Regions from separate parts of the Rhizobium sp. 01N424 genome, predicted to be linked through region 2. Evidence: riboswitches for the same ligand, from Rfam matches in the RefSeq annotation. Region 2 holds a riboswitch; each other region holds the start of a gene.

Region 1 (5,123 bases), on a different contig from region 2:
GCGCCATAGCGAAAGACAGGGCGGTCAGCAACGGCTTGCGCAGCCCCGGCCAGTCGACAAGCCGCAGCCGCGCCGCGCCGGTTATCCCGAGACTTGCCGAGAGGCGCGCGGTGCGGCGCTGATGGACGAGATAGGCCGGTTCAAGCACGCGCATGACGAAGGGCAGAGCCATCAGCATGTTGATCAGAACGACGAGGACGGGCGCAAAAACAGAGGCGTCGCCGAATGGCCTGAGCGCCATGAACCAGCCGGTCGCAAGCACTACGGGAGGCGCCAGCAGCACCATTGACGAGGCTCCGCCCATCGCGGCGTAGAGGGCGCGGCTGCCGCGCCCGGAGCGCCTTTCCCCACTGATGGTCTGGCGAGCGCGGATCAGGGCTGCTGATACGACAAGGGTCAATGTGGCGGCAGAAAGGGATATGCCGAAGCTCATCGCTGCGGCTTGCCAGAAGACCGGCTCGCCGACCAGCTTTGGGAGGTCGGCTCTCAGGCCCGCCACCAACACGGAAAGCAATGGCGAAAGCAGAAAAGCCGTGGCGAGGACGAGGAGCAGGCCATCCGACAATTTTGCCATTGGCATTCTGCCATCGAAACGCATGGAGTGGCGTCCGGCGGTCAGCCCTTCATCACGGCTGGCGGGGAGAAACGACATGGCGCCGAGGATGAGGCCGGTCAGGGTAATCTGCAGCAAGGACAGAGCTACCGCGCGGCCCGGATCGAAGTCGAAACGCAGCGACTGGTAGATCGCCACCTCGATCGTCGTTGCCGCTGGTCCGCCGCCAAGCGTCAGCACCAGCGTGAAACTGGTGGCGCAGAGCATGAAGATCAGCCCAGAAATGCCGGGGATCAGGCCGCGGATCGCCGGCCATTCGATGAAGCGGAAGACGGCGCGCGGGCGCATGCCGAGATTACTTGCCATCAGCCAGTATTCGGACGGCAGCCTCTCCAGGCCGGCGAGCATCAGCCGGCAGGCGAGCGGCAAGTTGAAGAAGACGTGAGCGAGCAGGATGCCGGTCAGGCCGTAGATGCTGACGGGTTCGGACAGGCCGAGCTTGAGCAATGCGGTATTGAGCAGGCCCTGCCGTCCCCAGATGCCGATGAGCCCGAGCGCGCCGATCAGAACGGGCAATCCCATTGGCACGGCCATCAGCCGGATGATCCAGATACGGCCGGGAAAGTTTGGCTGGCGGGCAAGTGCCCGCGCGACCGGGAGTGCCAGGAGAACGGAGAGCAAGGTCGAAAGGACGGCCTGCAGCAGCGTGAAACGCAGGACGCGGAGAATGTAGGGATCTGAGATGATGCCGGCGAACGCATTGCTGCCGCCGGAGGCAGCAAGCGAGATGGCGGCTATGCCGATGAAAAGCAGGATGGCGGCGAGGCCGATTGACCCGCCCGCCAGCGCATTTCGCCGTTCCGCCGCCGTCTGCAGCATCAGTTCATGCTCATGGCTGTCAGCCACTCGTCGATCCAGGTCTTGCGGTTTTTGGCGACGTCATCGGGGCTCATCAGGAAGGTCTTGGACGGATTGACCAGCTTGCCGAAGGCATCCGGCAGCGGCGTGGAGGTGGCCGAGACCGGCATCATCCAATTGTTGGTCGGGATCGTGTCCTGGAAACCCGGCGTCACCATGAACTTCAGGAAGTCACGAGCGAGGTCCTTGTCGGGAGCGTTTTTCAGCAGGCCTGCGACTTCGATCTGGATGTAGTGACCTTCGGAGAAGGCTGCAGCCTGGTAGCGGTCGGTATTCTCGGCGACCATGTGATAGGCCGGTGAGGTCGTGTAGGACAGGACCATCGGCGCTTCGCCCTTGGTGAACAGGCCATAGGCTTCCGACCAGCCGGGGGTCACCGTCAAGATGCGGTTCTTGAGCTTGGCCCAAGCCTCCGGCGCCTTGTCGCCATAGACGGACTTTACCCAGAGCAGCAGTCCAAGGCCGGGCGTCGAGGTGCGCGGATCCTCGATGACGATCTTTTGCGATGGATCGCCGTCGACCAGTTCCTGCATGCTCTTCGGCGGGTTCTTGATGGTCTGCGTGTCGTAGATGATGGCGAAGTGGCCATAGTCATAGGGAACGAAGACATCGTCCTTGAAATCGCCCGGTACCTTGAGGTCGCTGGTATCGACGCCGCTTACGTCGAACAGGCCGGTGTCCTTGGCTTCGGTGATCAGGTTGGTATCGATGCCGAGCACGACGTCGGCTTTGGTCGAGGCGCCTTCGAGCTTGAGGCGGGAGAGAAGCGCCACGCCATCGGCGACGCTGACGAAATTGACCGTGCAGGCGCAGGTCTTTTCGAAGGCCTCCTTGACCTTGGGGCCGGGGCCCCATTCCGAGGTGAAGCTCTCGTAGGTGTAGACCGTCAGCGTCTTGTCGGCGGCCTGCGCCGGCGACAGAGTGACGGTTGCGGCAAGGAAAGCCGTGGCGAATGATGCGATCAATGGTTTGCGGCCGGGCATGGCGCGCCTCCTCCTAAAAAGTTGTTTCATGGGGAAAAGGGCGGTGCCTGGTGTCACGCGTCTAATCCCTCCGCCGGTGTTAGCCGGATCAGGTTCCGCGGGTTGGCTTGAAAGCCTCTCAGCCAGATATCCTTGCGGATACAGGGCACCCCGTTAGAGCGTTGGCAGATGTATAGTGATGCAGGCTTTATGACAAGGGCGCAGCGCGCCCTTGCCGCTACTCGGCGGCTTCGGCGGCTGCGGCCGTGTTCTTGGTCTCGCCGTGGCGCGGCAACTGGACCGGTTTCAGCGAAAGCGCTGCAATCAATCCAATCAGAGCAAAGGCGCAGGAGGTCATGAACAGCGGCGTGAAGGCGCTGGCATAGGCATCGGCGACAGCCTGGCGGCTGGCTTCCGGGAGGGCTGCCATCATCTTCGGCGTCAGCTGCTCGATATCCGTAACGCCGGGGATGGAGATGCCGACCTTCGCCAGCTGCGAGCCGATGATGGCGCCGTAGATGGAGATGGCGATCGAGGCGCCGCCCATGCGCGACAGCGTGACGGAACCGGTGGCGGCGCCGACGTCACGCGCCGGAGCGGCGTTCTGGACGCCGATGACGGGCACCTGCTGCGACAGACCGATGCCGATGCCGTGCAGCATCATCAGCAAGCCTATAATCGGCAGCGGCGTACCGGCATGGACCTGCGTCAGGAGTGCAAAGGCCACAGCGCTGCAGGAGAGGCTGGCGATGGCGAAGGGCTTGTAGCGTCCGGTGCGCGAGATCATGCGCCCGGCAAAGAGCGAACCGCAGACGAGGCCGCCGGTCAACATGACGAAGAGCAGGCCGGCATGCGAGGGCGACAGGCCCGTCGTCGTCTGCAGGAACAGCGCGAAGTAGTTTGCCATGCCGATCGCGATGCCGCCGCCGGTGATCGACATGATCAGGAGAAGCGGGAAGGTCGGGTTGCGGAACAGCGACAGCGGCACGATCGGTTCGGCGGCGCGGCGCTCGACGAAGACCCAGGCGATGGCGCAAAGCGCGCCGATACCGATGATCCCCAGGCTCTGCGGCGCCAGGATCGAGCCGAACAGTTCGCTGCCGTCGGCCATCAGCACGATGCTCGTCGTCGTCATCGCGAGCAGAAGGGCGCCGGCATAATCGATCTTCGGGCGGCGGTGCGGCTTGCGATAGGGCAGCATCAGCGCGAGGCCGATCAAGACAATGAAACCGATCGGCACGTTGACGAGGAAGATCGAGCGCCAGCCGAAGAGATCGCTCATCATGCCGCCGAGAACGGGGCCGATGGCGCTCGAGGCCATCAGAACCAGGCTGGAATAGCTCTGGTAGCGGGCTCGTTCGCGCGGCTCGAAGAGATCGGCATTGACGGCAAAGATCGATACCATGATGCCACCGCCGCCGAGGCCCTGGAGCACGCGGGCGGCGATCAGCGTGTTCATCGAGACGGCGAGACCACAAACGGCGGAGCCGACGGTGAAGATGGCGATTGCGGTCATCATCACGTATTTGCGGCCAAAGAGGTCACCGAGCTTGCCATAGACGGGCATAACGGCGCTCAGCGACAGCAGATAGGCGGAGCCGATCCAGCCGAAGCGTTCGAGGTGGCCGAATTCGCCGACGATGGTCGGCAGCGCCGTCGAGACGATCTGATTGTCCAGCGTTGCCATGAACATCGCGGTCATCAGAAACAGGAAGAGAATAAGCCTGCGGCGGGGATCCGTCACGAGCGGCTGGGAGGCAAGCTGCATATCCATGAAGACAGTTCCAATCTTGATCGCCAATTTATGTGACAAAAGCATATAAATGTCAATGACACCAGAATGACGCAGGCATATTTCCTTCGCGCAAGCCTTCTGTTATGCTCGGCGCATGAACGAGAAACCCGCCCGCATTCACGAGCTTGATCCGCTGTCACTGGAGAACGAAAGCGTTTCCAGCATCGGCCAGAGCATGACCCGGATGAAGCTGATGACAGGGCGCCGGCTGATCGGGCGTCTGGCAATCCAGAGCGTCGCGCCGGATCTCGAGCTCTCGCATCTCGATGTTCTTGACGCCGTGCGCCGTGCGCAGCCGGCCGATGAAGTGACGGTCGGGATGATTGCAGAAATGCTGCGGATCGATCCGTCTCGCGCCAGCCGCGTGGTGGCCGACATGGTCAGCCGCAACATTCTTCGCCGCGAAGCATCGCAAGCCGATGCGCGGCGCATCGTCGTGGTGATGACGCCGATCGGCCAGCGGCTGCTGTCGGAAATCCGGGCGCAGAAGCTGTCGTTGATCACAGAAATCCTCGACGGCTGGAGCGAGACGGACGTCGATGCCTTCGCAGCACTCTATGAGCGCTTTATCGACGGTTATGAAAAAGCCTTCGAACGGCGCGATAAGGGCACGCCCGGTTAAGCCCCGCCCCTTTCCCTCGACCCCTGCTTTGCGCTATGGGCATTGCCCATGACCCAGACGACCTTCACGATCCTGCTCGGCGGTGAGCTGACGCCGACAGAGCGGCTGCGCAGTGCGATTGCCGGCAGCCGGTTCATCGCGGCCGATGGCGGCATGCGGCATGCGGCAGAGCTCGGTGTCGTGCCGGAGCTCTGGGTGGGCGATTTCGATTCCACCGCACCGGATCTCGAAGGTGCGTTTCCGGGCGTGCCGAAGCAGCCCTATCCCGCGGCC
Region 2 (5,123 bases):
GTCGAGGCCGCCAAGGCCGACGGCCGCTGGGACCGTGCCTATGGCAGCGGCAAGAACATGAAGATCCCCGACGATCTGCAGGCGGCGATCGATGCCGAGCCGAAGGCAAGCGAGATGCTTGCTGTCCTTAGCGAGCAGAACCGTTTCGCGCTCGCCTTCCGCATACACAATATGAAGACGCCTGCGGGCCGGGAGCGAAAGATCGCCGCTTTCGTCGAGATGCTGGCGAAAGGCGAAACGATCTATCCGCAGAACATGAAGCCTAAGGGCTGAGTCTCAGAACTTGGCCCCGTCCCAGAGCGCATGAAAGTGCTGCACAGGGCCGTGGCCGGAACCGACGGTCAGTTCACCGGCTGCCGCGACCGCATCAGCGAGGTATCGTTTGGCAATGCCGACCGCAGCCTCGGGCGACTCGCCTTTGGCGAGCTCTGCGGCAAGTGCGCTCGACAGCGTGCAGCCTGTGCCATGGGTATTCCTCGTCGCAATCCGCGGCGCCTCGAACCAGGTGATGTGGTCAGCGCTCGCCAGGACATCGGGGCTGTCGGCGCCACCGAGATGCCCGCCCTTGAGCAGCACCATCTTGGCACCCAGCGCCAGCAGTCTGCGCGCCTGATCCTGCATCTCATTCCGGGTTTCCGCATGTTGCTCGCCCAGCAGCGCGGCCGCCTCCGGTAAGTTCGGGGTCAGCATCGTTGCGAGCGGCAGGAGACGCGTGGTTAGCGCGCCGATCGCAGCAATGTCGAGGAGGGTGGCGCCGCCCTTGGCGATCATGACGGGATCGAGCACGATGGGGATGCCGCGATGCGGCTTCAGGGCATCGGCGACCGCCTCGGCAATCGCGGCATTGGCGATCATGCCGATCTTCACCGCATCGACGCGCACATCGGCGAAAACCATGCGGATCTGCTCGGCGACAAAGTCCGGAGAGACCGTCTGCACGGCGGAAACGCCGGTCGTGTTCTGCGCCGTCAGCGCCGTCAGGACGGCCATGCCGTAGGTTCCGCGTGCAGAGAAAGCTTTAAGGTCGGCCTGGATACCGGCGCCGCCCGAAGGGTCGGACCCGGCAATCGAGAGGACGTTACGGATCATGAGCGTGCCTTTCTGATGCTGGCTGCGATGGCTGCGGTCGCCGCCTTCGGATCGGGCTGGCCGCAGATCGCCGAGACGATCGCAAGGCCCTCGGCGCCGGTGGCAAGCACCGGACCGACATGCTCGGCCTTCAGGCCGCCGATCGCTACGGAGCGAACCGGGCAGGCGCGAACGAGATCGGCCAGACCTGCAAGGCCGATCGGTTGCTTATGGTCAGGCTTCGTCGCGGTGGCAAAGACCGGGCCGATTCCGGCATAATCGACGATGGCGGGATCCACCGCGGCGGCAAGCGCCGCCGTCTCGACCGACAAGCCGAGGATCATGCCCGGCCCGATCTTCCGGCGAGCTTCAATCGCGCCGAGATCATCTTGGCCGATATGCAATCCGTCGGCACCGAGCGCGATCGCCGCCTCGACATCGTCGTTGACAATGAGCAGCGCGTTGCTGCCCGTGAGCACATGCTGCAAAGCCCGGCCGGTTTCGATCATTTGCCGGGTGTCCGCCGTCTTGTCGCGCAGTTGCACGATGGTCGCCCCGCCGGCAACGGCGGCACGCGCGGTTTCGACAAGCCCGTATCCGGCACAGAGATCCGGATCGAGGACGAGATAGAGGGAGAGGTCGAAGGTCTTCACGCCACGCTGATCCTTGCCGCCTGATCGAGGCCCGGACCGTCGATTGCCGCGAGCGCATCAAGGAAACGCCAGGAGAAGGAGCCGGGGCCTTTCGCTTCCAGCGCCGCCTGTTCGCCGGCGACGGCAAACATTGCCAGCGCTGCGACCGTCGCATCGAAAGTCTCCTCGGGCGCAATCGCGGCAAAGGCGCCGGTCAGGCAGGTCAGCGAGCAGCCGAGCGCGGTGATCTGCGGCATGAGGGCCGAGCCGCCGGCGATCCTGACAGCACGCGTCCCATCGGTAACGAAATCGACCGAACCGGTGACCGCAACGACTGCGCCATACTGCGCGGCAATGCTGCGCGCCGCACCTTCGGCCTGCTCGACGGGGTCGCGGCTGTCGACGCCCTGGCCACGGCTTTCGCTGCCGGCAAGCGCGATGATCTCCGAAGCGTTGCCGCGGATGATCGTTGGGTTGAGGTCCAGGAGTGCGGCCGTCGTTTCGCGGCGGAAACCAGTGGCGTAGTGGGCGACCGGATCAAGAACCCAGGGCTTGCCGTTGCGGGCAGCCGCCTTCGCTGCCTGCTTCATGCCACTGACCCAGGCGGGCGACAGCGTGCCGATGTTGATCGTCAGCGCCCCTGATATCGCCGCGAACTCACCGGCTTCCTCCTCTGCATGCACCATGGCAGGCGAGGCGCCCGCCGCCAGCACGACATTGGCAGCAATGTTCATCGCGACGTAGTTGGTGATGCAGTGGACGAGTGGCGGCGCGGCGCGCAGCGCGGTCAGCAATTGTCCGGGTGATCTCGAAGTCGTCATCTTGCGTCCCTTTTGGAGCGGGGCAAGACGCGGGAGGCCGGGCAATCGCTGCGGAGGGCCTCGAGCGACTCCCTCCGCCAGCATTATCTGGTTCAGGTTCGAAGGGTACTTCTCAGCCCGCCTTTCGGCGAACGCCCCTGTCTCTCAACACAGCCGTCTTCGCAAATTATCGTCGGCTTGTCACTCCCTATCAGTTGAGCCGGGCCTCGCCGCTGACGATACGCTGCTCGCCTTCATCGAAAAGATGAACGGCATCATGAATGGGCGCAACCTTCAAGATGTCGCCGGGCGCCGCCCTGATCCGCTCGCGGAAGACGCAGCTGATCGTCTGTGTACCCAGTCTGGCGATGACGAGCGTTTCCGATCCCGTCGGCTCAACGACGACAGTGGTGATCTCGATGCCACCGGGGTCGAGCCGGAGATGTTCGGGGCGGATGCCGTAGGTTACCGCATCGCCCGGACGGCGGTCGCTTGGGAGGATGATGCCGTCTTCGGTGCGGAAACCCACATCCGTCATGCTGCCCTTGATGAAGTTCATGGCGGGCGAGCCGATGAAGCCCGCGACGAACAGATTATTGGGCCGGTCGTAGAGATCGAGCGGAGAACCGGACTGCTCGATCCGGCCGTCCTTCATGACGACGATCTTGTCGGCCATCGTCATGGCCTCGATCTGGTCGTGGGTGACGTAGATCGTCGTCGTCTGCAGCCGCTGGTGCAGCTCCTTGATCTCCGAGCGCATCTGGACGCGCAGCTTGGCGTCGAGATTGGAGAGCGGTTCGTCGAACAGGAAGACGGCCGGGTCGCGGACGATTGCCCGGCCCATGGCAACGCGCTGGCGCTGGCCGCCGGAGAGCTGTTTCGGGTAGCGCTCCAGCAGGCTCTCCAGCCCGAGGATCTTGGCGGCATTGCCGACACGCTTGTCGATCTCTTCGCGCGGCATGCGCTTCAGCCGCAGCGAGAAGCCCATGTTTTTGGCGACGGTCATATGTGGATAAAGCGCATAGTTCTGGAACACCATGGCGATGTCCCGGTCCTTTGGTGCAAGCTCGTTGACGATGTGCTTGCCGATCTGGATTTCACCCCCGGTGATGCCTTCGAGCCCGGCGATCATCCTGAGCAGCGTCGACTTCCCGCAGCCGGACGGGCCGACGAGGACGACGAATTCGCCGTCGCGGATATCGACGGAGACGCCCTTGATGGCCTTGAACGCGCCGTAGTCCTTGCGTGCATTATTGACTGAAACATGAGCCATTATCGTCCTCCCCAGGCTGCGATCAGAGCTTGTTCAAGGTGTTTCTGAGATAGCTGAGCCCAACGCGCTCGCCCTCCTTGCGGGCCTCCAGGTCCTTGCCCGGCCAGCCGTAGGCGGCATCCTCATGCTCGATCGAGATCGTGCCGTCGAAACCGTAGCTCACGGCCTGGCGCAGGAATTTCGTCCAGTCGAGAAGGCCGAGGCCGGGCAGCTTGTATTGCCACCAGCCCTTGCCGTGATAGCCGACGGCCTGCTGTACGGCGGGATCGATCGCGGTGTCCTTGGCATGGAGGATGGCAATGCGGTCCTTGACGTCCTCGAGCGCCTGATAGGGATCTACGCCGATGCGCAGGAAGTGCGAGGGGTCGAATTCCAGCCCGAAGCGGCGGTCTGGAATGCGCTTGAACAGCTCCTCGTAGCCCTTCGGCGTCGTGCCGACGAAATTGTCCTTCGGTCCCGGCCAGTTTTCGATCGCAAAGATGAGTCCGCTTGCCGCCGTCTCGGCGATCAGGCCGTTGGTATAGGCTGCGAAGTCGTCGTAATTGGCCTCGTCGCTGGCTTCATCGTTTCGTCCCGGGAAGATCACAAAGATCGGTACGCCCACCTCGCCGATCGCCTGGGCGAACTCCGAGGTGCGCGAGCGCAGATCCTTGCGCTTGGCATTGTCGGCGTCGAGCTGGTTGCCGAAATAGGTGATGGAGGAGACGAAGAGGCCGCGCTCGCGGGCCAGCACCACGGCAGAGCGGACCTTGTCGGGCGTCTTTATATGCCCGCCGACATCGATCTCGATGGCATCGAAACCGGCGGAGGCCGCGAAATCGACCACTTCTTCCAGCGGCCGGTCGTTGAACGTCGACGTATAGAAACCGATCTTCATCAAAATCCTCCCAGGCGCCGCCGCGGCGGCTGTTCTAGTTGTTCAGGCGATCCATGTATTTCAGGGGTGAACGGGTGCGTTGAACCTCATCTGACGACGCCAGCATCAGCGCTGCCGCCATTGGCATGGCCGCAGCACCGATCGCCGAAGCATCGTCGCCGAGCGAGGCGCGGTGAAGCGACGGCAGGGCGGCGTCGGCCGCATCGAGATGCTCGTGCACATAGCGCAGCAGCTCGTCGATCATGCGGATCGGCAGCCGCCCGCCGACCAGGATGGCGTCGGGATCGATGATCATGCCGATATGCCGGACAGCGACGGCCAAATGGGCGCTCATCTCCCGCAGCCATTGCGAGACCAGCCGCTTGCCGCGCGTATCGAGCGTCAGCAGATCCTGCGGTACGCTGACCTTGATGCCGTGTTCCGCGAGGAACTCGTAGAGGCAGAACAGCGAAAAGATCTCGCCGAGCAGTCGC
Region 3 (5,123 bases), on a different contig from region 2:
ACATGCCTGGCGATCACGGCGAGGATTTCCTCGCGCAGGATCGAGACCAGGTCGGCCCCGGGTGTGATGCGCTCATGGGCGAGCAGAAGCTGCAGCCGCTCGCGGGCAACAGGCGCGGACTTTTTCTTCTGGAAGAAGTTGAACACGTTCATGCTGCCCTCCGTCCGAAGATCTTGCCGAACAGGCCGCGCTTCTCGCCAGGTACCGTAACCGGCACCACTTCGCCTGCCAGGCGGCGGGCGGCTTCGAAATAGGCCTTGGCCGGCGCCGTGTTCTGATCGGCAAGCGTCACCGGCGCACCGATATTGGAAGCACGCAGGACGTCCATGCTCTCCGGAATGATGCCGAGCAGCGGAATCGAGAGGATTTCCAGCACGTCATCGACCTTCAGCATGTCGCCACGCTCGGCGCGGGTCACGTCGTAGCGGGTCAGCAGCAGGTGCTTTTCGATCCGCTCGCCGTTTTCGGCTTTCGCCGTCTTGGAGTCGAGCAGGCCGATGATGCGGTCGGAGTCGCGAACCGAGGAGACCTCGGGGTTGGTGACGACGACGGCGATATCGGCATGGCGCATGGCGAGCGTGGCGCCGCGTTCGATGCCGGCCGGGCTATCGCAGATGATCCAGTCGAAGTTGCGCTTCAGATCGTTGATCACCTGCTCGACACCCTCGGCGGTCAGGCAATCCTTGTCGCGCGTCTGCGAGGCCGGCAGCAGGAACAGCGTTTCCAGCCGCTTGTCGCGGATCAGCGCCTGCGAGAGCTTGGCATCGCCCTGGATGACGTTGACCAGATCGTAGACGACCCGGCGTTCGGCACCCATGACGAGATCGAGATTGCGCAGGCCGACGTCGAAATCGACGACGACGACCTTTTCGTTGCGCTGCGCCAGAGCGGCGCCGAGTGCGGCCGTAGAGGTCGTCTTGCCAACGCCACCCTTACCCGAGGTAACAACTATGACTTTACCCATATCCCCTCTCCTGTCCTAAACCATTCGTCCGTTAAATCAGCCGCGATGCAAGGATCGCGTCGTTTTCGAGCCAGAGCTGCGCAGGCTGGCCGCGCAGTTCGGCAGGCAGATCGTCTGCCGTCTTGTAGATGCCGTCGATCGCCAGCAATTCCGCTTCCAGCTTTCGGCAGAAAATCCGGGCCGACGAGTTGCCGACCGAACCTGCCAGCGCCCGGCCGCGAAGCGCGCCGTAGATATGGATGGAGCCGCCGGCGATAATCTCGGCGCCCGAAGCGACCGATCCGATGATCGTCACGTCGCCTTCCGGGAAGATGATCGACTGGCCCGAGCGCACCGGCTCGTGCAGAACCATCGATGACAACGTGGCGCGTGTTACCTGAACGGGCGCGGTGGCCTGCACCTGCGCCTCGGCCTTCGGCGCCGGCTCCTTCGCCTGCGGCACGTCGGCGACGTCGACATCGGGTGCCGGGCGACCGCCGCTCATGCCCGGCGGCATGGTGGCGTCGAGCTGCGATGGCCGCGCTCCTTCGATGCCCATGATCCGGACGCCGCGTTCGCCAAGCGAAGCGATCATCGACTTCAGCTGAGCCCGGTCCGCCTGGAGATCGGCGACATCGAGGACAACCGGCCTTCCCAGGAAAAAGCCTGCCGAACGCTTGGCCAGATCGTCGAGCCGGACCAGCCATTCATCGAAGGGCAGATCGGGCGTCAAAACGACCGCCAGGAACGAACGGCCTTTGATACGGATGGAGCGCGCGTCGGTTAACACATTAGCAATCTTGGTTAATTTTTGATTGCTTCGGTGTAGCTGCTTCGTGGTTAACAAATAGTTAACGCGCGGCCCCGGCCGCAACGTTCAGTTAACGGCCGGGGACATTTGCACGGCGCCGTGGCAGGGCCGCCACAGGGCTATTTTACCTCGACGGCAAGGTCCTCGACATCGGGTGCGGTCTTCACCAGACCCATCTCCTGCATGAAGGCCCCGAACCGCTGGTAGCGGGCGGTATCGAGCGCCGCGGGACGCTTGGCGAAACGCGGCAGCGTATCGAAGAAGGCCGTGCGGTTCAGTTCGTCGTCGAGAGCAGGATAGGCCTTGACGAACAGCTGCCAGGCTTCCTCGGGATGATTGGTGATGAAGATCGAGGCCTGTTCGACGGCCGCGAGGAAACGTGGCAGCCGCGGATCGGCGATCGAATCGCGATGGGTGACGAAGATCAGCTCGTCATAGGGCGGCACGCCGTTTTCTTCTGGAAAGAATGCCTTGCCCTCATGGCCTTCAAGCTTCATCTGCGTCAGCTCGAAATTGCGGAAGCCGCCGACATTGGCATCGACCTTGCCGGCGATCAGCGATGGCGACAGGGCGAAATTGACGTTGACCAGCTCGACGTCTTCTTTCGTGAGACCGGCGTTTTCCAGCATCCGCTTCAGCATCGCGTCTTCGAAGCCGGTGACGGAAAAGCCGACCTTCTTGCCCTTCAAATCGGCAAGACTCTTGATCGGCCCGTCCGCAAGCACGGTGACGGTGTTGAGCGGCGTCTCGACCAGCGTGCCGACGCGCACCAGCGGCAATCCGGCTTCGTGGTCGAGGTAGAGGTTGGGCTGGTAATGGATGCCAATATCAGCCTGCTTGGCGGAAATCAGACGCGGCACCGCCGAGGGATCGGCCGGCGGGATGAGCTCGACATCCAGCCCTTGCGCTGCAAACAGGCCCTTCTGCCCGGCGATGACAAGCGGTGCGTGGTCGGGGTTGACGAACCATTCCAGCATCACTGTCAGCTTGTCATTGGCAAGCGACGGCGAAGCGAGCGCCACAAGGGCAAGGAAGGTGGCGGATATCAGACGCAGCATGTTGGCTCCATGAATGTGCAGTTTGAAAATCGTTCAGCGCGTGGTTGCCCATGGTGTCCAGCCGGAGGTGAGCCTGTCGACCACCACCCGGCAGATCAGCGTCATCGCTGCCAGCACTGCCATGGCGGCAAAGACCATGTCGGTCTGCATGCGCGCATTGGCCTGGACCATGACGAAGCCGAGGCCTGCCGACGCGCCGACCCATTCGCCGATCACGGCGCCGAGCGGCGCCAGCGGGGCGGCGATCCTCAAGCCTGAAACGAGGGCGGGAACCGCAAGCGGCATCCGGATGCGGACCAGCGTCTGCCAGTGGCTGGCATTTGTCAGCGACACGGCATCGAGGATATCGCGCTCGGTCCGGCGCAGCCCGTCGGCGAAAGCCGAAGCGACGGGAAAGAAGATGATGATCGTTGCCATGGCGACCTTGGAGGCCATGCCGAAGCCGAGCCAAATGACCAGGATCGGCGCCAGCACAAAGACCGGGAAGGCCTGCAGGATCAGCACCAGCGGCCAGACCAGCGCACCGGCGGCCGGAAAGGCCGACAGCACGAAGGCCGCCGCCGCACCCGAGATTGCTCCGCAGAGGAATCCCAGCACGATTTCGAGCGCCGTCGTCAGGCTCTGCTCCAGCAGGAACAGCGGCTGCCGCACAAAGACCGAAGCGACCGAAAGCGGCGAAGGCAGGATGAAATGCGCCGGCGCAAACAGCCAGATGACCGCCTGCCAGATCGCAAGCAGCAAGACTGCACCATAGAGAGCGTTGAGAGGGCGCATCCTTCAGGTGTCAGTGGAAACTGAGGAGCGTGAGCGCGGCAGAACAGACATGGCGAAGCGACCTCCAGACGGCAATGGAGATCCAGGCAAAGCGAAGACGAAGGGAGATACCGGGGCATCTTGTTCCGTTCCTACGCCGGCATGACCCGGATCAGGTTCAAGGGTCCAGCTCAGCGCCATCTCAGCATCGTCAGATGCTCCCCTCGGAATGGGCGGGAAACTGTCGCGTTTTCAAAGGACTGTCAATGGTGGATCCGCCGCCTGCGCAGCGCGCAGGCATTTGTGATCGAAAGGGCTAGAGACTTTTGGCCCGGGGCTACCTATCTAACAGTCATGCAATTTAGGGAGACCGAATATGAAATTCGCTATTCTCACCGTTCTTGCTGCTTCGCTGGCGGGAATATCAGCCCAGGCCGCGGACCTGACACCACCGCCTGCGCCGGTCGAACCGGAGGCGATAACGCCGGTTTTCACCTGGTCTGGCCCGTATATCGGTGCCGAGGGTGGCTATAGCTGGACGACATTCGATCCTGACGGTGCATCCAATGTCGACGCCAACGGCGGGATCCTGGGCGGCTTTGCCGGCTACAACTACCAGTTCGACAATAACTGGGTGATCGGCGTCGAAGGCGATGTCCTCCATAACTGGAACGAAGAGGACACGGCCTTTGGCTCCGTCGAGACGACATGGCAGGGTTCGGTCCGCGCCCGCGTCGGCTATGCCTTCGACAACGCCCTGCTCTACGGAACGGCCGGCTGGGCGATCGCGCGGGCAGAAGGTCATCCGACCGGGGCTTCCGATGTGTCCGACACGCTGAACGGCTGGACGATCGGCGCCGGTATCGACTACGCCTTCACCCAGAACATCTTTGCCCGCGGCGAATATCGCTATACCGACTACGGCAGCGGCAACTTCGGCGGTGCGGCGGGCGGTGATTTCGATCTGAACCAGAACACGATCATGATCGGCGTCGGCGTCAAGTTCTGAGGGGATGGTATGAAATGCGCGATCGCGGACGGCACGCCTTCACCCGGCGTGACGCGAAGCTAGCCGTTTTCCAAAAGTCCCCCCCTACGTGTTCCAACATCCCCGTGGAAAACCGGAACACCGTGTTGCACTAAATTAGGACTTCGACAAAAGTCATTCCTCATGATGAGGAATGCTCACAATGCTGTCGGGTCTCGGGACAATCACCATTACGGACGAGAATTACAGCGAGCACGTGGCCTTCGAACTTGGTGAGCGTGACGGCCTGCTGTTTGGCGGCGAGGAGATTCTGCGGCGGGCGCAGCGCGCCAAGAAAGTATTTCTCTTCCTGCTGACATCGCGGCGCGAGTTGCGCATCCGCATTGCCAATGTCGAGCATTCCTGCGCCAATTTCGTCGTCATCAGCGAACCGCTTCCTGCCACCTGAGAGCGCGGGAAAAGGCCACGAGCGGGTCAGCGCTGCGTGGCCTTCATGACGCTGCCCGTGAGGCGAGCCGCGCCTCAGTTCAGATGTTCGAAATCAGCCATGTTCTTCTCCGTCACCAGCTG

What was found. Region 2 has a riboswitch for thiamine pyrophosphate ahead of thiM (hydroxyethylthiazole kinase). Riboswitches for the same ligand answer to the same signal wherever they lie in the genome.
Region 1: another riboswitch for thiamine pyrophosphate. It lies ahead of thiB (thiamine ABC transporter substrate binding subunit); the one in region 2 lies ahead of thiM (hydroxyethylthiazole kinase).
Region 3: another riboswitch for thiamine pyrophosphate. It lies ahead of AC1DNK_RS14000 (ABC transporter permease); the one in region 2 lies ahead of thiM (hydroxyethylthiazole kinase).

What each region holds. Positions count from the first base shown of each region.
Region 1 is NZ_JBFTRK010000003.1:196,312-201,434, forward strand. Features, by position in the region: gene thiP (thiamine/thiamine pyrophosphate ABC transporter permease ThiP) at 1-1,432, opposite strand, end outside; gene thiB (thiamine ABC transporter substrate binding subunit) at 1,432-2,454, opposite strand; TPP riboswitch at 2,503-2,617, opposite strand; gene AC1DNK_RS11425 (MDR family MFS transporter) at 2,672-4,207, opposite strand; gene AC1DNK_RS11430 (MarR family winged helix-turn-helix transcriptional regulator) at 4,323-4,850, shown strand; gene AC1DNK_RS11435 (thiamine diphosphokinase) at 4,899-5,123, shown strand, end outside.
Region 2 is NZ_JBFTRK010000009.1:136,670-141,792, forward strand. Features, by position in the region: gene AC1DNK_RS21570 (YdeI/OmpD-associated family protein) at 1-273, shown strand, start outside; gene thiD (bifunctional hydroxymethylpyrimidine kinase/phosphomethylpyrimidine kinase) at 277-1,089, opposite strand; gene thiE (thiamine phosphate synthase) at 1,086-1,721, opposite strand; gene thiM (hydroxyethylthiazole kinase) at 1,718-2,521, opposite strand; TPP riboswitch at 2,574-2,670, opposite strand; gene AC1DNK_RS21590 (ABC transporter ATP-binding protein) at 2,712-3,773, opposite strand; gene AC1DNK_RS21595 (sugar phosphate isomerase/epimerase family protein) at 3,796-4,650, opposite strand; gene AC1DNK_RS21600 (ROK family transcriptional regulator) at 4,685-5,123, opposite strand, start outside.
Region 3 is NZ_JBFTRK010000004.1:280,275-285,397, reverse strand. Features, by position in the region: gene minE (cell division topological specificity factor MinE) at 1-152, opposite strand, end outside; gene minD (septum site-determining protein MinD) at 149-964, opposite strand; gene minC (septum site-determining protein MinC) at 996-1,742, opposite strand; gene AC1DNK_RS14005 (ABC transporter substrate-binding protein) at 1,874-2,812, opposite strand; gene AC1DNK_RS14000 (ABC transporter permease) at 2,846-3,586, opposite strand; TPP riboswitch at 3,698-3,800, opposite strand; gene AC1DNK_RS13995 (outer membrane protein) at 3,942-4,574, shown strand; gene AC1DNK_RS13990 (hypothetical protein) at 4,756-5,001, shown strand; gene AC1DNK_RS13985 (sugar ABC transporter substrate-binding protein) at 5,076-5,123, opposite strand, start outside.